Regions from separate parts of the Pseudomonas sp. LB3P93 genome, predicted to be linked through region 2. Evidence: predicted binding sites of a transcription regulator. Region 2 holds the regulator's gene; each other region holds the start of a gene.
The links. Region 2 encodes FliA, which starts transcription of late flagellar genes. Its sites were predicted from a motif close to CTAAAGTTTNNNNNNNNNNNGCCGNTAA; they were not measured.
Positions count from the first base shown of each region.

Region 1: the regulator FliA is predicted to act here: its motif matches at 3,503-3,530, upstream of ACYZT8_RS01915 (methyl-accepting chemotaxis protein).
Region 3: the regulator FliA is predicted to act here: its motif matches at 3,528-3,555, upstream of ACYZT8_RS23140 (methyl-accepting chemotaxis protein).

Region 1 covers NZ_CM142713.1:423,949-429,432, forward strand. Annotated here, with positions in the region: gene ACYZT8_RS01910 (potassium/proton antiporter) at 1-1,589, opposite strand, end outside; gene ACYZT8_RS01915 (methyl-accepting chemotaxis protein) at 1,822-3,447, opposite strand; gene ACYZT8_RS01920 (hypothetical protein) at 3,723-3,953, shown strand; gene ACYZT8_RS01925 (cell division protein ZapA) at 3,950-4,252, shown strand; partial or broken gene ACYZT8_RS01930 (cache domain-containing protein) at 4,515-5,393, shown strand.
Region 2 covers NZ_CM142713.1:1,818,803-1,824,286, forward strand. Annotated here, with positions in the region: gene flhF (flagellar biosynthesis protein FlhF) at 1-366, shown strand, start outside; gene fleN (flagellar synthesis regulator FleN) at 483-1,313, shown strand; gene fliA (RNA polymerase sigma factor FliA) at 1,310-2,050, shown strand; gene ACYZT8_RS08050 (chemotaxis response regulator CheY) at 2,218-2,589, shown strand; gene ACYZT8_RS08055 (protein phosphatase CheZ) at 2,612-3,400, shown strand; gene ACYZT8_RS08060 (chemotaxis protein CheA) at 3,454-5,484, shown strand, end outside.
Region 3 covers NZ_CM142713.1:5,082,585-5,088,068, reverse strand. Annotated here, with positions in the region: gene ACYZT8_RS23150 (DUF2334 domain-containing protein) at 1-169, opposite strand, end outside; gene ACYZT8_RS23145 (glycosyltransferase family 4 protein) at 162-1,283, opposite strand; gene ACYZT8_RS23140 (methyl-accepting chemotaxis protein) at 1,493-3,382, opposite strand; gene ACYZT8_RS23135 (helicase HerA-like domain-containing protein) at 3,570-5,057, shown strand; gene ACYZT8_RS23130 (DUF721 domain-containing protein) at 5,190-5,484, opposite strand, start outside.

The DNA of each region.
Region 1 (5,484 bases), 1.4 Mb from region 2:
ATGAAATGGCCCAGGGACATGTCCGGATCGATGCCTTCGACCTTCAACCCGTACAGCGCCGCAACCGCAGCCAGCTGGGCGTCTCCTTCGAGAACGAAGTCGCCGAAGAAGCGCAAATCGAGGCCGCGTTGCGGTGCCTGACTGAAGAGTTTTCCGAGGGCTGGAAGGTTGTGTTCATGGCCGATAACACACAGCAAATCATCGACTTCGAGCACCGTACTACCCGACGGGTGGAGCAGTTGCTGGCCCCGAAACAGTGCGGCGATACGCGTGCCTTCGGGCATTTTCAGTTCGCGAAGGGGCGAGCCGATGCACCATTTTTCGGCACCGAGGCGATAAACGAACAGCTCCCACTCGCTGGTGACATGCACCTCCAGCGCTGAGCGTGAGATCGGTACCGGCTCCGGCGGAACGGTCACTTTCAAAAGCTTCGCCACCCACGGCAGGCTCGTGCCCTGCACCAGCAGCGACACCAGCACGATAAAGAAGGCGAGGTTGAAGTAGAGCTGGGCATTCGGCAGGCCGGCCATCAGCGGGAACACCGCCAGAATGATCGGGACCGCGCCGCGTAATCCGACCCAGGAGATAAACGCCTTTTCGCGGCCATGGAACGCTTTGAACGGCAACAGGCCAACCAGCACCGACAGCGGCCGTGCAAACAGAATCATCCACAGCGCCAGTCCCAGAGCGGGCAGGGCGATGGGCAGCAGGTCATGAGGCGTCACCAGCAGCCCCAGCACCAGGAACATGCCGATCTGCGCCAGCCAGGCCATGCCGTCGAGCATGTGCAGAATACCGTGGCGGCTGCGCACCGGACGATTGCCGATCACCAGGCCGCAGAGGTAGACCGCGAGGAAACCGCTGCCGTGCAGGGCGTTGGTCAGGGCGAAGACCGCCAGGCCGCCGGCAATCACCAGAATCGGGTAGAGACCGTTGGCCAGGTTGATGCGATTGACCAATTGCAGCATGACCCAGCCACCGCCGAGGCCGATGACGGCACCGATGCCGAACTCACGCACGAAGTGGGCAAGCAGACTCCAGTGCAGGCCGGTCTGGCCGCTGGCGAGCATGTCGATCAGGGTGACGGTGAGAAACACCGCCATCGGGTCGTTGCTGCCGGATTCGATTTCGAGGCTGGCGGTGACCCGCTCGTTCAGGCCTTTGCCGCCCAGCAGCGAAAACACCGCCGCGGCGTCGGTGGAGCCGACGATGGCGCCGATCAGCAAACCCTGGATGATGTTCAGGTTGAACAGCCAGGCGGCGACCAGGCCGGTCAGCGCGGTCGTGATCAACACCCCGACCGTGGCCAGCGACAGCGCGGGCCAAAGCGCTACGCGGAAACTCGAGACCCGGGTGCGCAAGCCGCCATCGAGCAGGATCACCGCGAGTGCGAGGTTGCCGACCAGATAAGCCGTTGGGTAGTTATCGAAAATAATGCCGCCGCCATCGACGCCAGCGGCCATGCCCACCGCCAGGATAATCACCAGTATCGGGATGCCGAGGCGGGAGGAAAGTGAGCTCACCAGAATGCTCGCACCTACCAGCAACGCGCCGATCAAGAACAGGCTGTTGATGGTCGTCGCATTCAAAGGCAGTACTCCAGAAAGCTGAAAGGCGGGCACAAACTGACCATGCAGTCTGCGTGCCAGCGATTCTAACCTGTTGAAATGTGATGCTGTCAAAAAGCTTTTGCAGCACGGGGATGATCGTTCCCACGCTCTGCGTGGGAATGCAGCCCGGGACGCTCCGCGTCCCTAGAGCGGACGCAGAGCGTCCGTTGAAGCATTCCCACGCAGAGCGTGGGAACGATCATGGGTGAGGTTATAGGCTGAACCGCCCAACCATGTTGTTCAGGTCCAGCGCCAGTCGCGACAGCTCATTACTCGCCGCACTCGTCTGATTCGCCCCGGTCGCCGATTGCACCGACAAATCACGAATGTTCACCAGGTTACGGTCCACTTCACGGGCGACCTGCGCTTGTTCTTCCGCCGCGCTGGCGATCACCAGGTTGCGCTCGTTGATCTCGACAATGGCGCTGTTGATCGTGTCCAGCGAAAGACCTGCACCGCGCGCGATGTTCAAGGTCGATTCGGCGCGTTCGGTGCTGTTACGCATCGAATCCACCGCGTGCTCGGTACCGCTCTGGATGCTGCCGATCATGCGTTCGATCTCGCTGGTCGATTGCTGAGTGCGATGCGCCAGTGCACGAACCTCATCCGCTACCACCGCGAAACCACGCCCGGCTTCACCGGCACGTGCGGCTTCGATCGCTGCGTTCAATGCCAGCAGGTTGGTCTGGTCAGCCAGGCCGCGAATCACGTCCAGCACCTTGCCGATGTCACGGGATTCATTGGCCAGATCGCCAATCAAGGTCGCCGTGCTCTGCACGTCGGCGCTCATGCGTTCAATGGCGCTGACGGTTTCCTGCACCAGGTCACGACCGTCACCGGCCGAGGTGGTGGCGTTCTTCGAGGCTTCGGACGTGCTCACGGCATTGCGTGCGACTTCTTCCACGGCGCTGGTCATTTCATTGACCGCGGTGGCAGCCTGTTCGATTTCGTTGTTCTGCTGGGTCAGGCCACGGGCGCTTTCGTCGGTGACACTGTTCAACTCTTCCGCCGCGGACGCCAGTTGCGTGGCCGAGCCGGAAATCCGCTGCAAGGTATCGCGCAGCTTGTCCTGCATCTTCGACATGGCCAGCAGCAAGCGGCCGGCTTCATCTTCGCCATCAACGGTGATAGGGCGAGTCAGGTTGCCCTCGGCGATTTCTTCGGCAGCGCTCAGGGCGTTGGCGATCGGCTTGGTGATGCTGTTGGTCAGCAGCCAGGCGAACAGCACGGTCAGCCCGGAGGCGATCACCAGCAAGGTGACAACCAGGTTGAACGCCGAGGAGTACTGATCAGCTGCCTGCTGGTTAAGGTCGACCGCTTGTTGGTTGTTGATCAGCATCAGGCGGTTGAGCACGGCGTTGACGGCTTCAGAGTTGGTCAACAGATCGGTGTTGAGCAAGGTGCGCAGTTCTTCCACCTGGTTGTTGCGCGACAGGCTCTTCATCCGGTCTTCAAGCTGACGATACTGGCCAAGCAACTGCACGTACTGGTCGTAAGCCGCACGCTCTTCAGGGCTGGTGATGAATTTTTCATACTCAGTCTGAGCGGCACGGATCTGTTGATTGCGCTGGTCGAACAGCTCGATGGTCTTTTGCTGAACGTCTGGTTCGCGGTTGGTCAACAGGCGATAGGACAGGACCCGCAGACGCAGCGTCAGTTGGGTGAACTCATCCAGCGCCTTGATGCTCGGCACGCTGCTCTCGACGATGTTCTCACCGGCGCCGCGAATCTTGCTCATCTGGTTCAAGGCAAACACACCCAGAACCAGCATCAAACCGCCAATCAGGGCGAAACCGAGGAACGCCCGCGGTGCGATATTCATATTACGAAGGGACATGCTGTTTACCAAAGTGAGCGCACCCGTGCGGCGCTGAAGCTGACGTATGAATGACTTATCGGTCATACGACTAAAGTCTTGAGGGGCTGCGCGTTTTTGTCGCAGACAGGCCCCGGCGACGAAGTGAAGGAACCAGATTCGCCGATCACAGTCTTTAAAGCTCACGAGGACGGTCTCCCGCCAGGAAAATCAAGGGCTTGCGCCTGAATAACCCTGGCATCCGTGGTGACTTTTCTTTATCGTACGCGCCCTTTGAAAATGCTTGGAAAATCAAAATGTTGGAAGCATCCCTTAGTCAATTGGAACAGCTGGTCAACGACCTGGTGCAACAGAACCAGACGCTGCTCGGCACCAACCAAACCCTGAGTGCAGAACTGGCCCAGGCCAAGGATGAAAACGAAAGCCTGCAACTGAGCCTGATGGAACAGGAAGAGAAACAAGGCGCCACCGCGGCCCGCATCCAGGCCCTGGTTGAGCGCGTCAGCGCCGGCCCGGTCAGCGCATGAATCACGGCGCCGCAGGGGTAAAAGTCGTCTCGATCCTGGGGGAGGACTATTCGATCAAGGCGCCGGCCGGGGAAGAGCAAACCCTGCTGGACGCCGCGATGATGTTGAAAGCTGCCTTGGCCGACACCAAAAGGAAGTACCCGACGCTGATCGGTGATCGCTTGCTGGTACTGGCCGCGATGAATCTGTGCTCCCAGCAGATTGAAATGCAAAAGCAGCACAAGCAGGAACTCGACCGTTACCAAGAGCAAGTCAGCGCCACGGTTGAAGTGATCTCCAAGACGATCAATCAGGCCTGATCGGCTTTGCGCACAACCAAAGAATAGATTGTCGGTTCAGTTGTATACAATCGGCACGGCTGTTGCAGTGTTTCAGCCTCTTATTCTTTGGGGGTGCTCCATGCAGTTCTGGCGACGCAGTATTCAATGGCAGTTGATCCTCAGCATGGGCACCGCCCTGCTGGTCAGCATCCTGATCGTGGTTGGCATTTATACCCTCGTGGTCAACCGTCTCGCCCAGCGCTATCTGGTCGAACAGGCACTGCCGTCGAGCATCGAAGCGATGCGCAACGACATCGAACGAATCCTCGTGCAACCCCTCACCGCCGCCAAGGACATCGCCAGCAACAGCATGGTGCGCGACTGGCTGGCCGGGGGTGAAAACAGTGCCCAGACAGACGCGTTCGTGCAGTATCTGGAAGGCATCCGCGCCGAACACAAAGCCTTCACCGCGCTAATTGTCGGCACGGCTTCAAACCATTACTTCACTGAAAAAGGCCTGGACCGGACCCTCAGCCGCTCCAACCCCAAAGACGCCTGGTTCTACGCATTCCTCGACAGCAACCAGCCGCGCACCCTCAATATCGACAATGACACCGCGACCGGAGAATTGGCGCTGTTCATCGACCTCAAGGTCGAGCAGGCCGGTAAAGTCGTGGGCGTTGCCGGGCTCGGGTTGAGCATGAAAGAGCTGTCGGAGCTGATCCACAACTTCAACTTCGGTGAGCGCGGCAAGGTCTATCTCGTGCGTTCCGACGGTTTGATCCAGGTTCACCCCGAGGCGCAATTCAGCGGTAAACGCACACTTGCCGAGCAAATCGGCGCAACCGCCGCACAAGCGGTCATGGGTCAACTCTCTACCTCCAGAGCGTCTGCCACCAACAGCAGCTTCGTGCGCGATGACGAAGATTATCTGGCATTGAGCCTGCCTCTGCGGGATCTGGGCTGGACCCTGGTGGCCGAAGTGCCGCAGTCGCAGATCTATGCCGAAGCCCGTCGCGCCATGTGGATGAGCAGCGGCATTGGCCTGGCAGTGGCGCTGGTGTGCCTGTTGCTGGTGATATTGCTGGCCCGTGGGTTGGTGCGGCCGATCCGTCAGGTAACAGCCGCGCTGGTAGCCATCGGTAGCGGTGGGGGAGATTTGACCCACCGGTTAGATTCCAGCCGCGCCGACGAGCTGGGTGACCTGGCGCGCGGCTTCAACCGATTCCTGGACAGCCAGCGCGAGATGATTGGCGAAGTGCTGAGCACCA
Region 2 (5,484 bases):
CTCGAAAGCCTGGCCGGACGTGGCATCAAGTCAAAAAATTATCTGGTGTTGGCAACCACCAGCCAGAAACAGGTTCTAACTGCCGCTTATCACAGTTACAAGCGCTGCGGGCTCGCTGGCTGCATCCTGACTAAACTGGATGAAACGGCAAGTCTGGGCGAGGTGTTAAGCCTGGCGATCAGTCATGAATTGCCGGTGGCCTACCTGACCGATGGCCCGCGGATTCCGGATGATTTGCATCTGCCGCGTCGTCATCAGTTGGTCAGTCGCGCCGTAAGCGTGCAAATGCAAGAAGAACCCAGCGAAGAAGCCATGGCTGACATGTTCGCTGATATTTACCACAGCCCGACCAAGCAGGTTGGCTGAGGTACTAATGAACAGTTTTTGTACCTACATCGATGGTCTGCCATGCATTGTTCAGTTGATGAACGCGCAGCCAGTAATGTGGCCTCCGTCTATGCAAGACAAGGTAAAGAAATAACATGGGCAGCATGCATCCCGTACAGGTGATCGCGGTGACCGGCGGCAAAGGTGGCGTCGGGAAGACTAACGTGTCAGTGAACTTGTCCCTGGCTCTAGCTGAGCTCGGCCGGCGCGTCATGCTGCTGGACGCCGATCTGGGGCTGGCGAACGTCGACGTCCTGTTGGGGCTGACACCCAAACGTACCCTGGCCGACGTGATCGAAGGCCGCTGTGAGCTGCGCGACGTTCTGTTGCAGGGCCCCGGCGGCATTCGCATCGTCCCGGCCGCGTCCGGCACACAGAGCATGGTTCATCTGAGCCCGGCCCAACACGCCGGCCTGATCCAGGCCTTCAGCGATATCGGCGACAACCTCGACGTATTGGTGATCGACACCGCTGCGGGTATTGGTGACTCGGTAGTCAGTTTCGTTCGCGCAGCGCAAGAAGTCTTGCTGGTGGTGTGCGACGAGCCGACCTCGATCACGGATGCCTACGCGCTGATCAAACTGCTGAACCGCGATTACGGCATGAACCGCTTCCGCGTCCTGGCCAACATGGCCCAGAGCCCGCAGGAAGGTCGCAACCTGTTCGCCAAGTTGACCAAGGTCACGGACCGCTTCCTCGACGTCGCCTTACAATACGTCGGTGCGGTGCCTTACGACGAAAGCGTGCGCAAGGCCGTGCAGAAGCAACGTGCAGTCTATGAAGCGTTCCCGCGTTCCAAGTGCGCCCTGGCGTTCAAGGCGATCGCGCAGAAGGTCGACACCTGGCCGCTGCCTGCCAACCCGCGTGGGCACCTGGAGTTTTTCGTCGAGCGCCTCGTGCAACAGACCGCAGGACCCGTCCTATGACAGCCAGTGGCTACAACCTCTACAAGAAGTCGGCACGTGACGCGCAGTACGAGCTGATCGAGCGTTACGCGCCACTGGTCAAACGCATTGCTTACCACTTGCTGGCGCGTCTGCCGGCCAGTGTCCAGGTTGAAGACCTGATCCAGGCCGGGATGATCGGCCTGCTAGAAGTATCGACCAAATACGACGCCAGCAAAGGCGCGAGTTTCGAGACGTACGCGGGCATTCGAATCCGCGGCGCGATGCTCGATGAAGTACGCAAGGGGGACTGGGCGCCACGTTCGGTTCACCGCAATACCCGCATGGTCAGCGACGCAATTCGCTCGATTGAAGCTAAAACCGGTCGTGACGCTAAAGATCATGAGGTTGCGGCCGAACTCCAATTGAGTCTCGACGATTATTACGGGATTTTGAACGACACCCTGGGCAGCCGGTTATTCAGTTTCGACGATCTGTTGCAGGACGGCGAACACGAAGGGCTGCACGAGGATGGCGCGAGTGCTCATCTTGAGCCGTCACGCGATCTGGAAGATGAACGCTTCCAGGCAGCGCTGGCGGACGCGATTGCCAATTTGCCGGAGCGTGAGCGACTGGTGTTGGCGCTGTACTACGACGAAGAGCTGAACCTCAAGGAAATCGGTGAGGTCCTGGGGGTCAGCGAATCTCGGGTCAGCCAGTTACACAGCCAGTGCGCGGCCCGTTTGCGGGGGCGTTTGGGGGAGTGGCGAGCGCGCTGAAGGCAGTGTGGGGACACTGCGAACGAGGCCGGTGTGGTGTTGAACTGCACCGGTCGCGATCTGTTGTGCTCCAGACAGTCATCGAGTGCATTGCCGGATTGATTGAAATGGCGCGTCCAGGTGCTGGGCGCGTTTAAGACTGCTTGGAGGTCGAATTGGACAAGAACATGAAAATCCTCATCGTTGATGACTTCTCAACGATGCGGCGGATCATAAAAAACCTGTTGCGTGACCTTGGGTTCACCAACACGGTCGAGGCCGACGATGGCACTACTGCCATTCCGGTTCTCAACAGCGGGAGCATCGACTTTCTGGTAACGGACTGGAACATGCCTGGCATGACCGGTATCGATCTGCTGCGTCACGTGCGCGCCGATGAAAAGCTCAAGCACTTGCCAGTGCTGATGGTGACTGCTGAAGCCAAGCGCGAGCAGATCATCGAAGCGGCCCAGGCCGGTGTAAACGGCTATGTGGTCAAACCCTTCACGGCCCAGGCGTTGAAAGAAAAAATCGAGAAGATTTTCGAACGCATCGGTTGATCCACTGCGCCACGGGGGAGCTATGGAGCATAAAGAATCTTCACTGGGCGATTTTGAATCGACCCTGAAAAAACACGCGGTCGAACTGGTCGAAAGCCTTGAAAAAGGCAGGTTCGGCGACGCTGTGCAACTGATCCATGAGCTCAATCAGACCCGTGACCGCGGCCTGTATCAGGAAGTGGGCAAGCTCACTCGCGAGCTGCATAGCGCGATCGTCAATTTCCAGATTGACCCGAACATGCCGCAAGCCGAGGAAGTGTCCCAGATCACGGACGCCACCGAGCGCCTGGGGTATGTGGTCAAGCTGACCGAGGCCGCTGCCAACCGCACCATGGACCTGGTGGAGAATTCCACACCGCTGGTCAACAGCCTGAGCGAAGAAGCCCAGGCGTTGAGCACGGATTGGGGGCGGTTCATGCGTCGCGAAGTCGGGGCTGAAGAGTTCCGCGAACTGGCTCGGCGCGTCGACGGTTTCCTGACACGCAGCAGCGAAGACAATCGCACGGTGTCGAGCAACCTCAACGACATTCTGCTGGCCCAGGATTACCAGGACCTCACCGGTCAGGTGATCAAGCGCGTGACCCAATTGGTCACCGAAGTTGAAAGCAACCTGCTCAAGCTCGTGCTCATGGCCAGTCAGGTAGACCGCTTTGCGGGTATCGAACATGACCGTGATGCGATGCTCGCTGAAAAAGATCCGCAAAAACATCTCTCTCAGGGTGAAGGTCCGCAGATTCATGCCGATAAAAGAGAAGACGTTGTGTCCGGTCAGGACGATGTGGACGATTTGTTATCCAGCCTAGGATTTTAGAGTTTTAGCATTTTAGGTTTTTTAGGTTTTTAGACCTCAGGAGCACCCCCTTAATGAGCTTCGGCGCCGATGAAGAGATCCTTCAGGATTTCCTGGTTGAGGCCGGCGAGATTCTAGAGCAACTGTCCGAACAGCTGGTCGAGCTTGAAAGCCGACCGGATGATGCGGATTTGCTCAATGCAATTTTTCGCGGTTTTCACACTGTAAAAGGGGGCGCCGGCTTCCTCCAGCTCAATGAGCTGGTGGAGTGCTGTCACATCGCCGAGAACGTGTTCGACATCCTGCGCAAGGGTGAACGTCGCGTCGACTCGGAACTTATGGACGTAGTTCTCGAAGCGCTGGACGCGGTGAACAGCATGTTCACCGAAGTGCGCGAACGCGGCCCGATTACGGCTGCAACGCCTGAATTGCTCGCGGCACTGGCCCGTCTGGCCGAGCCGCAAACGGCTGATGAATCGGCACCGGTTGCCGAAGTGGTCGAAGCACAGGCCGCTGAAGAATCGGGTGACATCACCGATAACGAATTCGAACAACTGCTGGACTCGCTGAACGCCGTCAAGGCTCAAGCCGAAGCGCCGGCAGTTGCTCCTGTGGCTGCCGCTGATTCCGCAACCAGCGACGAAATCACCGATGCCGAGTTCGAGTCGTTGCTCGATCAACTGCACGGCAAAGGCCAGTTCGCCGTCGACGCGGTGGCGGCACCCGCTGCACCGGCTGCCCCGAAAGCGGCAGGCGACAGCTCCGACATCACCGACGACGAATTCGAAGCATTGCTCGACCAGCTGCACGGCAAAGGCAACTTTGCGGTGGATGCGCTGGAATCGGCCATTGCCTCCGTACCCGCTTCGGCTGCGCCAACCGCCAAAGCGGCTGGCGGTGATCTGATCTCCGATCACGAGTTCGAATCGCTGCTCGACGAACTGCACGGCAAAGGCAAGTTCACCGAAGTCGGCACAGGCACTGCGGTGGCTGCTCCAGCCGCCAAGGCTGCTGCGCCGAAACCGGTTGCCAAAGCCCCCGAGCCGAAAGCCGAAGCGCCGAAACCAGCTGCTGCCGCTGCGCCGGCTCCGGCCCGCGCACCGTCCGCTCCGCCACCGGAAAAACCGGCCAGCGAAGCCGAGACCACCGTGCGGGTTGATACCGCGCGTCTCGACGAAATCATGAACATGGTCGGCGAACTGGTTCTGGTGCGTAACCGCTTGGTCCGTCTGGGCCTCAACAGCGGCGACGAAGCCATGTCCAAGGCCGTGTCGAACCTCGACGTGGTCACGGCCGACCTGCAAACCGCGGTCATGAAGACCCGGATGCAACCGATCAAGAAAGTCTTCGGGCGCTTCCCGCGTCTGGTTCGCGACCTGGCTCGCCAGCTCAAGAAAGAGATCAACCTGGAGCTGGTCGGCGAAGAAACCGACCTCGACAAGAACCTCGTCGAGGCCTTGGCCGACCCGTTGGTCCACTTGGTGCGCAACTCGGTCGACCACGGTATCGAAGAGCCGGCCGAGCGCGAGGCGATGGGCAAGCCACGCAGCGGCAAAGTGATTTTGTCCGCTGAACAGGAAGGCGACCACATCCTGTTGTCCATCTCCGATGACGGCAAGGGCATGGACGCTGATGTTCTGCGCGGCATCGCCGTGAAGAAAGGCTTGATGGACAAAGATGCGGCGGACCGCCTCAGCGAGTCCGACTGTTTCAACCTGATCTTCGCCCCGGGGTTCTCGACCAAGACCGAGATCTCCGACGTGTCGGGTCGTGGCGTGGGCATGGACGTGGTGAAAACCAAGATCGCCCAGCTCAACGGCACCATCAATATCTACTCGACCAAGGGCAAAGGCTCGAAGATCGTCATCAAGGTCCCGTTGACCCTGGCGATCATGCCGACGCTAATGGTCATGCTCGGCAACCAGGCGTTCGCGTTCCCGCTGGTGAACGTCAACGAGATCTTCCACCTCGACCTGTCGCGCACCAACGTTGTGGACGGCCAGGAAGTGGTGATCGTGCGGGACAAGGCACTGCCATTGTTCTACCTCAAGCGCTGGCTGGTCAGCTCCGCCGCTCACGAAGAGCAGCGCGAAGGCCATGTGGTG
Region 3 (5,484 bases), 3.3 Mb from region 2:
GCTCATCCAGATCGTTGTGCTTGTGGAAGTTCGGCACCACCAGCCAGGTCATCGGCACCTCGCCCAAGGCATCCACGGCTTCGACAAAAGGCTGGTAATCGGCCCAGGTTTGCGGCGCAACGTCGTGTAGCACGAGTAACAGGCTGGGCGGGTACATGGGCTCAACCATTGGCGGTCAGCGGCCATTGGCTGCCGAGAACTGCGTGATAGTGACCCAGCAGGCTATTGACCACGGTGTCCCAAGCGTAATGCTGTTCGACATGACTGCGGGCTCGTTTGCCCAGTGCGGCACTCCCCTGACTGAACAACTCGCGGACGGCGTTGGCCATCGCCAGGGAATTGTTCGGCGCGCAGAGCAGACCACATTGATCGGTCACGATTTCCTGAAAGGCCCCGGCAGCCACGGCCACGACCGGAATGCCGCTGGCCATCGCTTCGAGGATCACCAGGCCGAACGTTTCCTGATCGCCGGCATGCACCAACGCGTCAGCGCTGGCCATCAACCGCGCGACCTGCGTGGCCGGGCAGAACTCCTCGATGACGGTAACGTTGTCCGGCAACCCGGCGGGCATCGACGAACCGACCAACAGCAGGTGATAACGAGGCCCGAGACGCTTCATGCAGCTGAGCAGGACCGGCAAGTTCTTTTCCTTGGAGCCTCGGCCGGCAAAGATCAGCAGGTGGGTGTTTTCATCGATGCCCAGTTCGGCCCGCAAGCCGCTGTCCCTTGCGCCGGGATTAAACATTTGCAGATCGACGCCCAGCGGCTGCACAAACACATTCTTCACCCCCAGACCGATCAACTTGTCGGCCATGACCTGACTCGGCGCCAGCACCCGGTCGAAGTTGCCATACAGCTTGCTGACATACGCTTCGACATTCGGGGTCACCCAATTGCCCATTCGGTTACTGACCAGCAGCGGCAGGTCCGAGTGATAAAACCCTATCACCGGCACATCCAGTTGCCGACGCGCATCCAGAGCAGCCCATGCGGTGAGGTAAGGGTCGCCGACTTCGATCAGATCGGGCTGTAAGTCTTGCAGGACATTTCGCCATGGAGCCAGGCGGAGGGGGAAACGATAACCCTTGCCGAAAGGCAGGGCCGGGGCTGGAACGGTGTAAACGCCATCCTGTTCACTCAGGTGTGCACCCGGGATCAGCAAACTGTGGCGAATGCCTGGCTTGATACTCAGGCGACGGTGCTTGGCATCCAGATACGTGCGCACGCCTCCGCTGGCAGGGGCGTAGAACATGGTTATGTCCGCGATATGCACAATGAGCATTCCTCCGGTCCGTTGTTCTCCCTTGGTTGACCTTTATGAAGGATAGATGTTCGGTTGGGGTTTTGTGGCGGGGGGATCAGCGAGGTTTTTGCGGTGTATTACCAGCCGCCTTCGCGAGCAAGCCCGCTCAAACATTTAACCGCGTTCTTTCAGAAAGAATGCAGTCAAATGTGGGAGCGGGCTTGCTCGCGAAGAGGCCAGTTCAGACGCTAGATACGGAAACTACCCACCAACTGCTTCAGACGCGCCGCCTGCTGCTCAAGGTCCGAGCAAGCCCGCAACGTCGACTGCAAGTTCTCCACACCTTCCTGATTCAGCGTGTTGATCTCGGTGATATCTACGTTGATCGATTCGACTACGGCCGTCTGTTCCTCGGTCGCCGTCGCCACCGACTGGTTCATCCCGTCAATCTCACCGATACGCAACGTCACGCTGTTCAACCGCTCGCCCGCCAGGTTGGCGATTTCCACGCTGTCCTGACTGTGGCGCTGGCTGTCGCTCATGGTGCTGACGGATTCACGGGCGCCGACTTGCAGCTCCTCGATCATGGTCTGCACTTGCTGCGCCGATTCCTGCGTGCGATGCGCCAGGTTGCGCACTTCGTCCGCCACCACCGCAAAACCCCGTCCGGCTTCACCGGCACGGGCCGCTTCGATGGCGGCATTCAGCGCCAGCAGGTTGGTTTGCTGGGAGATGCTGGTGATCACTTCGAGAATTTGCCCGATGTTCACGGTTTTGCTGTTCAGCGATTCGATGTTGGTACTCGAAGCGCTGAGCATGCTCGACAGCTGATTCATCGCTTTGATGCTGCGATCCACCACTTGCTGGCCGTCTTCGGCGAGGCTGCGGGCATCGCTGGCCTGGCTGGACGCCTGGGCGGCGTTGCGGGCGATTTCCTGAGCGGCGGCGCCAAGCTGGTTGATCGCTGCGGCCACGCTGCTGGTGCGCGAGGCTTGCTGGTCGGAGTTGAACATCGACGAGTTCGAAGCGGCGACCACCCGCAGCGCGACTTCGTTGACCTGGCCGGTGGCCGAGGACACTTCACGGATCGAACCGTGAATACGTTCCACGAAACGGTTGAACGCGGTGCCGAGGACGCCGAATTCGTCGTTGTTTTCAATGGTCAGGCGCTTGGTCAGGTCGCCTTCGCCGTCGGCGATGTCCGCCATGGCGCGGGTCATGACGTGCAGCGGCTGAATCAGGATGCGGATCAACATGCCCAGCAGCGCGATGATGATCGCCACGGCAATAATGGTCGCGACGACCGCCGAGGCGCGGAACTCGCTGAGCATCGAGAAGGCTTTGTCTTTATCGATCGACAGGCCGATGTACCAGTTGACCGATGGCAGGCCTTTGATCGCGGTAAAGGTGACGATGCGGGTCTTGCCGTCGACTTCTACTTCACTGAAGTCGCTGCTGATACGTGGGGTACTTTTCGGGTACGCCTCGCTCAGGGACTTCATCACCAGGGCTTTGTCCGGGTGCACCAGGATCTTGCCGTCGGCGCTGACCAGGAAGGCATAGCCCATGCCGGAGAAGTCGCGGGCGCTGAGGGTGTCGATCAGGGTTTGCAGGCTCAAGTCGCCGCCCACCACGCCCACGCTTTGTCCGGCCTTTTTCGAGGCGCTGGCGATGGAGATGATGGTCTGGCCGGTGGCCGCATCGATATAGGGTTCGGTCAGGGTCGCCGTGCTGCTGCTTTCGGCGCCTTTGTACCAAGGGCGCACCCGTGGATCGAAGCCAGCGGGCATTTTTGCGTCCGGGCGAATCGTGAAGCTGCCGGTGGCATCGCCCAGGTAGGACGCCATGAAGGTCGACGTCAGGGCTTTCTGCTCAAGCAGACTGGCGACGTTGGACTGTTCAGGATTGATGGCTATGTTTTGAGCAAGGTTATCGATCAGCAGGATACGACCGGCCAGCCAGGTCTGGATGTTGTTGGCGGTGACGTCTCCCATCTCATTGAGGTAATTGTCCAGGTCTTCGCGAATGGCGTTGCGCTGCAGGTAGTCGTTGTACAGTGTGAACGAGGCGAAGGCGGCAATGACGATGAGGGCGGCGGCAAGCAAAATTTTATGGCTGAAGCGCAGGTTTTTGTTCATGGCTTGGGGTTCCGCTAAGGTCTTAATGTCCTGAGCGTGCTTTTATAAAGGCACGCAAAATGGGCAATGTTGAAAAAAGCTGATATTTCCATCCTCTCCTTAGGGAATTACCGACGCTATTTTCGGATTGGTCTTACAACTATTTGTATCGGCCGTGCAGGATCAAAGATTAACCATGGGTGACAAAATGCCTGACTCATCGCAACTCGTTATCGGCGCTGACCTTGCCGGCCAGCCTGTCTCTCAGGCCATGCGCCTGGCGAACCGTCACGGTCTTGTCGCGGGCGCTACCGGCACCGGTAAAACCGTCACGTTGCAGCGCCTGGCTGAAGCGTTCAGCGACGCTGGCGTGGCGGTGTTCGCGGCAGACATCAAGGGCGACCTGTGTGGCCTGGGCGCCGCCGGCAATCCTCAAGGCAAAATCGCCGAGCGGATCGCCGGGATGCCATGGCTGAACCACAAGCCTGCGGCGTATCCGGTCACCTTGTGGGACATCCACGGTCAATCCGGTCATCCATTGCGCACGACCTTGAGTGAAATGGGGCCGTTGCTGATCGGCAGCCTGCTGGAGTTGACCGACAGTCAGCAGTCGGCGCTGTATGCCGCGTTCAAGGTGGCGGACCGCGAAGGGCTGTTGCTGCTGGACCTCAAGGATCTGAAGGCGCTGCTCAATCACCTGCGTGACAACCCCGAATTGCTGGGGGACGACGCGGCGTTGATGACCACCGGTTCCAGTCAGGCGCTGTTGCGGCGTCTGGCGACCCTGGAACAACAAGGCGCCGAAGCGCTGTTCGGCGAACCGGCACTGCAACTCGAAGACATTCTGCAACCGACGGCCGATGGTCGTGGACGTATTCACTTGCTGGATGCCAGTCGTCTGGTACACGAAGCGCCGAAGGTGTATGCGACGTTCCTGCTGTGGTTGCTGGCTGAGTTGTTCGAGCAACTGCCGGAGCGTGGCGATTCGGACAAACCGCTGCTGGCGCTGTTTTTCGACGAAGCGCATTTGTTGTTTGCCGGCACGCCCAAGGCTTTGCAGGATCGCCTGGAGCAGGTGGTGCGGCTGATTCGTTCCAAAGGTGTGGGCGTGTATTTCGTCACGCAATCGCCGGGCGACTTGCCGGATGACGTGCTGGCTCAGCTCGGCCTGCGTATCCAGCACGGTTTGCGCGCCTTCACCGCCAAGGAGCAGAAATCCCTGCGAGCGGTGGCGGAAGGCTTCCGGCCCAACCCGGCGTTCGACGCCTTGTCGGTGCTGACTGAGCTGGGGATCGGCGAGGCGCTGGTCGGCACCTTGCAGGACAAGGGCACGCCGGAGATGGTCCAGCGTGTATTGGTCGCACCGCCGCAATCGCGGATCGGGCCGTTGACCGAAACCGAACGCACGATGCTGATCGCCGGGTCGCCGTTCAAGGGGCGGTATGACAAACCTGTTGATCGGGAATCGGCGTATGAAATATTGATGGGCCGCAAAGGGTTGGCCCCAGAGCCTGAAGCCGCTCCGGGCAAGCCGGCGGCCGAAGAGCCAAGTTTCACCGACAAGGCCGGGGAATTCCTCGGCACAGCGGCGGGGCAGGCGCTGAAATCGGCGATGCGCCAGGCGGCCAATCAATTGGGCCGACAGCTGGTACGCGGTCTGATGGGCTCGCTGCTCGGCGGCAGCAAACGCCGTTAGTGAGTTGATCGTTCCCACGCTCTGCGTGGGAATGCAGCAAGGGACGCTCCGTGTCCCAAAGCGTGACGCAGAGCGTCACAAGAGGCACTCCCACGCAGAGCGTGGGAACGATCGGCAGGTGAAATATCAATTTCAGATTTTGGGTTTGGCGTGCGCCGCAAGGCGTTCCAGCGCCGCCCGCAGATTCGGATCGCTGATCCCGTCGGCCGTGGCCTGAATGGTTGCGCCCGCGTCGGTCGACAAACTGATGGTATGGCCCGCCGCCCCTTGCTGGACGGTCGGCGGCTGCACTTTGAACAAAATCCGCGTCAGGCTGGCGAATTCGTCGAACATTTGTAACTGGCGTTGCAGACGCTTTTGCTGATAACGCAGGCGGGTGGCCCAATGACCGTCGGTGACGATCAGCAACAAACTGCCTTCGCGCCAC